DNA from 2 places in the Corynebacterium heidelbergense genome. Region 2 is predicted to be linked to the other one. Evidence: predicted binding sites of a transcription regulator. Region 2 holds the regulator's gene; the other holds the start of a gene.
The links. Region 2 encodes LexA, which represses DNA repair genes until DNA is damaged. Its sites were predicted from a motif close to CGAACANNTGTTCG; they were not measured.
Positions count from the first base shown of each region.

Region 1 (3,559 bases), 970 kb from region 2:
GTGGATGCGTCACCGGTCGGTTCGGCACCGGTCGGTTCGACGAGGAGAATGCACCCCCTGACTCCGGTGACCGCCGGGGCCTGCGGGATGGTCATAGTGCTCGTCGCCAACAATCCCTGGGTCTCCGCAGCGGGCCTGGTGATCGCCGCAATCGTGGCCTTTCGCAGGTTTCTCGTCGCTACCGCGTTGACCGTGCCCGCGGCGGTGGGTTTCGCCCTCATGTACGCCCCTTTCGGTCACAGCGCCTGGTGGGGAGGCCTCACCTCGGACGGGTTGCATACCGCCCTCAACCTCTCGCTGCGGTTGTGGGCCGTCATCGCCGTGGGCTTGGCCGCCGGGGCGCACACCGACGTGGATCGACTCATCCGAGCATTGCAGGTCCGAGCCCCCGCCCCGTTTGTGTACGTCTTAGGCTCCACCGTGCGGCTGTACCCCATGGCTCGGCACCGTCTGGAGATGTTGCGTCGCGTCGCCAGCTCCCGGGGCATTCCGGTGCGTACGGTGCGCGGTCGTCTGCGGCTGTTCTTCCCGCTCATTGTGGGGTTGATCGACGACGCCGCCCTCCGATCGCGGCCACTCCAGCGCCTGCGCATCGGGGAACCGGGCCCGCGTACAGTGCTGCGCCCGGTGGCGGACCCTCCGCTCGAGCGCGCCCTGCGCTGGGCGATGATCCTGCTCACCCTGGGGATAGTGGTGGGGGTGTACGCCGGTGCCAGCTAAGAGACGCCTCATCTGGGCCCCCAGCGGGGCGGGCCTATCCGAACACGCCTGGGCCGCGGCGCAACAAACCGGGGCCGCGTGGGTGGGTAACGACGCCGCCGCCCACGTGTCCCTCTTACGCAGCACCGTCGCAGAAGAACTCGCCGTTGGCATGGAACAGCAGGGCATCCCGGCCGAGGACATGCGCGGCCGTGTGGAGGAGGCTCTGCACCAATGGGGTCTGGTGGACCAGGCCGACCACGATCCCGCGCACCTATCCACCGGTCAGACGCGTCGTCTGGCCATCGCCGGGGCCCTGCTGACCAGGCCCGCCGAGCTGATTCTCGACTGCCCCACGGACGGCTTGGACGCCTCCGCAGTCCGGATGCTGCGGGAAACGCTGGCGCATTTTCCCGGCCCGGTCACCGTGTACGACCGGATGCATTCGGCGCTGCTGCCCGGGGCCGAGCAGCTCCAGTTGCGCCCCGATGGTTCGCTCGTGCCCAGCGCGGCGCCGCGGTGGGATGTGCCGGGCGTTTCTGGTGGTGGCGTTGGTAGCGGGGAAGTGCCCGATGCCCCTCGTGATGGCGCGTTGGGGCCGGTTCTCCTCGAACTAGAGGATGTGGTGGTGATCCGGGGGCGGGGTAGGTGGCGTCGTACCGAAATGACCATCGGCTCCGCCGCCATCCACGGTGGGCAGATCACCCACCTCGCGGGGCCCAACGGCGTGGGAAAAACTAGTGTTTTTTTGGCGATTCTGGGGCTGCTCGGGCGGGGAGAGGGCATTAGCCGCGGTAACATTCGCGCGCCCCGCACGGTGGGTTGGGCGCCGACGGAGATGGATCACGCCATTCTGCAGCGCACCGTGGAGGGTGAAGTGGGGGTGCCGGAAGCGCTCGAGTTTGCCGGGGTGGAGCGGTGGGCGGAGACGCATCCGTTGGACGTGCCGGCGTCGGAGCGGCGGATGGTGCTGGTGGCGGCGGCGTTGGCGAGGGGGCCGGAGCTGTTGTTGCTCGATGAGCCAACCGTGGGGTTGGACGCCAGGGGCCACGTGCGGCTAGCAGATCTGATGCGGCGGTACGTGCGCGGGGAGTACGCGTTGACGCCGCCCGGGACGCGGCCCGCTGTGCTGTGGACCTGCCATGATGCGGAGTTTGCGGCGGCGGTGAGCGACGCGCGGGTGGGGTTGGGATGAGGAGCCGGTGTCGGGATTAGCATGTGCGTTCGGGCGGGTATAGGCCAGACAAGGGTTTTTAACTGCGCGAAAAAGACTTTTGGGAAAGCGATTGCTATGGAACGCTTGTTCGTATAGGGTTGGGCTATCGGTAGGTCGGGGAGGGAAAATTAGGGGGAAGAACCATGGACCGTAAACCGAAGTTGCATTCACCGTCGGCGGGATGGCGCATGCTCGATCCGTCGGATCCGGTCAGCCGACAGGCGGCGACGATCAACCGGCAGCACGTGGAGCTTGCGCGGATGTGCGCGGGGGCTATTGATGTGGAGAAGGACACGGTGATGGACGTGTCCTCGCGGTTATCAGCCCGGACCGGGTTGTCGGAATCGCGGGTGCTCGCCTACTGCGACATCGGCCTCATGCTGCGGGATTATCCACTGTTGGCCGACTGCGTTGGCCAAGGGGTATTCAGTCTGCAACATCTGACGACCATCGCCAACGACCTTGCCGCTGTCTCGGATGAGTGCAGGGAGCGCGTTGAAAAAGGCGTCGTCCAGGAACTCACACCGCGCCGGGCAAACCAGCCGGTGCCGGGAGTGCGCACGGTGCACCGGACCATGCAGCGAGTCGTGGAACAGCACGATCGCAAGGGGCGGCCCACGGACGAAGACGAGGTGAAAAAGCGCAGGCCGAAGCCGCCGAAACCGGAGTTGAAGATTGACGATCGGCCCAGCGACCGGACCGAATACCACTTGGAGTTGCCCAAGCTGGAGGCACTGGAATTCACCAGGGCGTTAGAGAACGTTGCGGTGAAGGAGGAATGCTCCCAAGTTGAGGCGCTACTAAAAATCGTTCGCGGAGAGGCGCGGCCGGATATCACGCTGAACCTCTACGCCCCGGAGGACAATCCCACTCGGCTCCACGGGGCTGGCGTGGACCTCGAACCAGAGGCGGCGCGGGAATGGCTGGAGCGGGTTACTCACATCCGACACGTCGGTTACGCAGAGACCGAGGGTTACGTGCCCACCGCCGCCATTCGCGCGGCTGTTGTGGGACGCGACGGGACTTGCCGATTCCCCGGCTGCACCATCGAGGCAGAAGACTGTCAACCGGACCACATCGCGCGCTACAACCACGACGATCCCTCTAAGGGCGGGCCCACCAACACGGCAAACCTGCACTGTCTGTGCTCCAAGCACCACCGCTTGAAGACCAGCGGTCAGTGGAATGTCGCCATGTACCCAGACGGCAGCCAGTTGTGGAGCAGCTACGGGGATGGTCACACCCTCGTGACCGAACCCAACGGCGTGCTGCGGCGGGAGACTTTCGAGAAGCGCGCCGAGCGGCGGGTTCGGCGAGTCCGCGACCTCAACGGCGAGCTCTTCGGGGACGGGCTGTTCGGGGGCGGGATGTTTGGGGACGAAGTGTCCGGGGACGAGCTGTTTGCGGATGGGCCGATTGGAGACGCGCTGTCCGAGGACGCTCCTCACGCGGGTGAGCCGTCTGGGGCTGGGGTTGATAACGGGAAGCGGCCCGGGGTTGGGTTTAGTGATGAGCAGCTGGCGGCTGGGTGAGTTGGGGGCGAACTGGGGACGAGCTGGGGGACAAGCTCGGCGGGGTGAGTTAGGGAGCGACTAGTTCGACACCTCCACGGAGTCGCCGTTCCTAGTCACGCCTTTCGCTGCC
Region 1 is NZ_CP063191.1:301,176-304,734, forward strand. It holds gene CHEID_RS01230 (energy-coupling factor transporter transmembrane component T family protein) at 49-720, shown strand; gene CHEID_RS01235 (ATP-binding cassette domain-containing protein) at 710-1,894, shown strand; gene CHEID_RS01240 (HNH endonuclease signature motif containing protein) at 2,059-3,447, shown strand; gene CHEID_RS01245 (Rieske (2Fe-2S) protein) at 3,508-3,559, opposite strand, start outside.
Region 1: a site for LexA is predicted at 1,993-2,006, ahead of CHEID_RS01240 (HNH endonuclease signature motif containing protein). Genes of this name have one in related genera too.

Region 2 (3,559 bases):
TGCCGCGGTATGTTGCGGCCGTCAAGCAGCGGTTGGAGGACCTCGAAGCGCAGCCTGACCGCGATGAGGACCTGGAGGAACAGGTGCGCCAGGCTTTCGAGTACTACCGGGCGACTGTCGATCGGCTACCGTCTGCGCGGGCTCATTCGCCCCAGCTCAAGGAGGTGCGGTGGATGATTGAGGAGCTGCGTGTGAGCCTGTTCGCCCAGAACCTTGGCACGACCCGTTCGGTATCCGTGGCGCGGATCCGGAAGGCATTGGAGAAGATCCGCTAGGCGCATGGCCAGCCCTTGTGGAACCGCCCGGACCCGTTTCCCGAACCGCCCATGTCAGTCGGCTCGCTGGGGTAATTCCACTAGGCTTCCCCCTCCCGCACGTCCCTCCGGTGGCTCTGTTCGCGGCGGGTCGTGCATCTCGGTCGCGGCCAGCACCGTGTGGGCCCGCAGGGTCGCGATCTCCTCCTCGAAGTCTTCTGCTGAGGTAAAGGACTTGTACACGCTGGCGAATCGCAGGTAGGCGACTTCGTCCAGGCGGCGGAGAGGGTCTAATATGGCCAGCCCAATGTCGTGGGCGGGTACCTGCGATCCGTGGGTGGCTCGGATGCTCTGCTCGACTTCGTGGGCCAGTCGTTTGAGGGCATCCTCGGAAACTTCTCGGCCTTGGCAGGCTCGCGACACGCCCCGGATGACTTTGTCCCGGCTGAATTCCTCCGAGACTCCGTTGCGCTTGGTGACCAGAAGAACGGAGCGTTCCAGGGTGGTGAAACGCGTCCGGCATTGCGTGCACTCACGTCGGCGGCGGATAGCGACACCGCCGTCGACGGTGCGGGAGTCCACAACGCGAGACTGTTCGGAGCGGCAGGAAGGGCACAGCACGCCGCCTAGCTTAGCCACCCAGCCCCCGCTCGCCCCATGACCTTGTCCCCTTTTTCACCTTGTTCCCTTTTCACGCACGGCGGGTTGCCAGTCAGGGGAAGAAGGCACCTGGTAGGCGGAAGGTATCTGGTCACAGGAAGACGAGTGGGCTCATTCCCGCGGTGAGGATGATGGACCCCACGGATAGGGTCAGACCACCCGGGGACTCGGCTACCCGGCGAGCGGTCCGGAGAAATTGTCCCCACCGCCGAACGGGCGTGCCTCCGTGGGCCCGCGCGGCACCGTCCCGAGCCGTACGGTCGGCCCGGGCACGCTGCACATTCGAACAGCCGCTTGTGGATACCTGGCTCCGCCCCCGGGTTCGCGGTCCGCGGGATAGGGCCAGACCGCCTCCTGCGGTGTTCGAACCGGCGAGTTCACCGCGATCCGCCCAATCCGGCTTTCGAGTCCGGGGTGTGCGACCCGGAGCGGCGGCGGTTTCCGTACGTGTGCCCCGGGCGCTCTGACCGTCAACTACAGACTCGACGACCCCTAGGGAGATGAGCTTCTGGACGTGATGGCCGCGGTGCACCTTCGCCGGGGACAAAGCCGGGCGCACCGCCGCGGGGCGGACGCGCGCAGTGCCCCGGTTCCCCGCCTCCAGACAGCGAGAGGTGAGCACAACAGGCTGTTTAGCGCCGACTGCGGGGCGACGATCAGCATGACGGATATCTGGGAAGCTGAGAATAGTCACGGCGCGGAAGTATCCTTTCGCGGTTGGAGATGGCTAACTGGGGACGAGGAGCTATCCCCGGGAACCACCGGCGGCTGAGGAGATATTCCTCCCCTGGCACTACCTGGCGGCCACGGGTTCCACTAGTAGAGCGCACGGGCGGGACATTCCCTGTGTAGAGAACATCGAACAGAGCGTTTTATCGTACACCCGTTCGAACTTGTCCATGCCTGGAAAGTTAGCACGCGTGTTCGAGCCTGTCCATACAAACCCCGAAACTTTTCGAACGTATGTGTCACGAATCGTCCAGCTCATCGTGTAGCGTGATAACAGCCAGGCGCCGGAGGCGTCACACCATCGCTGTTGCGGGGACGAGAAGGAGAAAACGATGGCACCACGGGAAAGCTCCACACCAGGGGACGGCACGGTAGAGCCGCTGCGTGGGCGGCGTAGCTCGAAGGGGAAGAGCAGCACGGCCAAGACCAGCGCGAAAGGCTCCGACAAGGGGGCCGAGAAGGCCACCCCCAGGCCTGCAGGCAAATCCAGTTCCCGCTCCCCCAAGCGGGCCCCGCTGACCGACCGGCAGCGCCGCATCCTGGAGGTCATCCAGGATTCCCGCGCGCTTCGGGGTTATCCCCCGAGCATCCGCGAGATCGCCAACGCCGTGGGCCTGCAATCCACGTCCTCCGTCTCGCATCACCTCAACTCCCTCGAGAAGGCGGGTTACCTGCGCCGCGAGGACAAGAAGCCCCGGGCCGTGGACGTGCGTTCTTTCGACGGCAGTGAGTACGACGTCACTTCCCGGAAGAAGCCGGGACGTCAACCCCGCCCGGCTCCGGCAGCCGAAGAGGACTCCGCGGCCCTCCTACCCCCAGCAACCTACGTCCCGGTGGTCGGGCAAATCGCCGCGGGCAATCCAATCCTCGCCGAGCAGAACGTGGAAGCCCACTTTCCCCTGCCCACGGAATTGGTGGGCCAGGGCGAGCTCTTCTTGCTCCAGGTGGTCGGCGAATCGATGCAGGACGCCGGTATTTTCAACGGGGACTGGGTCGTCGTGCGATCGCAATCTGTCGCAGAACAAGGGGACTTCGTCGCAGCAATGATCGACGGAGATGCCACCGTTAAGGAGTTCCATCGCAACGCCGAGGGCGTGTGGCTGCTCCCCCACAATGATCTTTTCGAGCCCATCCCCGGGGACGAAGCCCAAATCTTGGGCAAGGTTGCGGCCGTTCTGCGCAAGATCTAGCCCCGCCCCCCGGCCCGGCGCAGAAGCTCGCCCTGCGATCTAGGCCCCCAGGCCCTCCGCGCGAAAATCCGCCAGCTCAGCGGCAACCACTGCGGGCAGGCGCACGTCCACAACCGTTCCCGTAGCCCCGTACTCTTCGTGAGTTACCGTCCCCACCTCGTGGAGACGCGAGATAAGGTCGCCCCGGGTGAAGGGGATCAACAACCGAACGTGTTGGTCCAGCGAATTGAGGAACAGCTCCAGCCGGGCCTCCAATTCCGCGATGCCCTCCCCCGTGCGCGCGGAGACAAAGACAACGTCATCCAAGCGATGCCGCAACTCGGCCAGAACAATCGGGTCCGCCGCATCCACCTTGTTCACCACGAGGATCTCCGGCGGGGCCGGGCGCCCGGTCTCCGCGACAATGTCCCCGATAACGGAGTTCACGGCCGCGATCTGCTCCAGCGGGAAGGGATCCGACCCATCCACAACGTGGAGGACCACATCGGCTGCCAGCACCTCCTCCAACGTGGAGCGGAAAGATTCCACAAGCTGCGTGGGGAGGTGGCGGACAAACCCAACCGTGTCGGTGAACACCACGGCCCGGCCATCGCGCAACTTGGCCCGCCGGGTGGTCGGGTCCAGGGTCGCGAACAGGGCATCCTCCACCAACACCCCCGCCCCGGTCAACGCGTTGATCAGCGAAGACTTCCCCGCGTTCGTGTACCCCGCGATAGCTACCTGAGC
Region 2 is NZ_CP063191.1:1,272,381-1,275,939, forward strand. It holds gene hrpA (ATP-dependent RNA helicase HrpA) at 1-275, shown strand, start outside; gene nrdR (transcriptional regulator NrdR) at 330-875, opposite strand; gene CHEID_RS05635 (hypothetical protein) at 1,006-1,608, opposite strand; gene lexA (transcriptional repressor LexA) at 1,976-2,833, shown strand; gene hflX (GTPase HflX) at 2,873-3,559, opposite strand, start outside.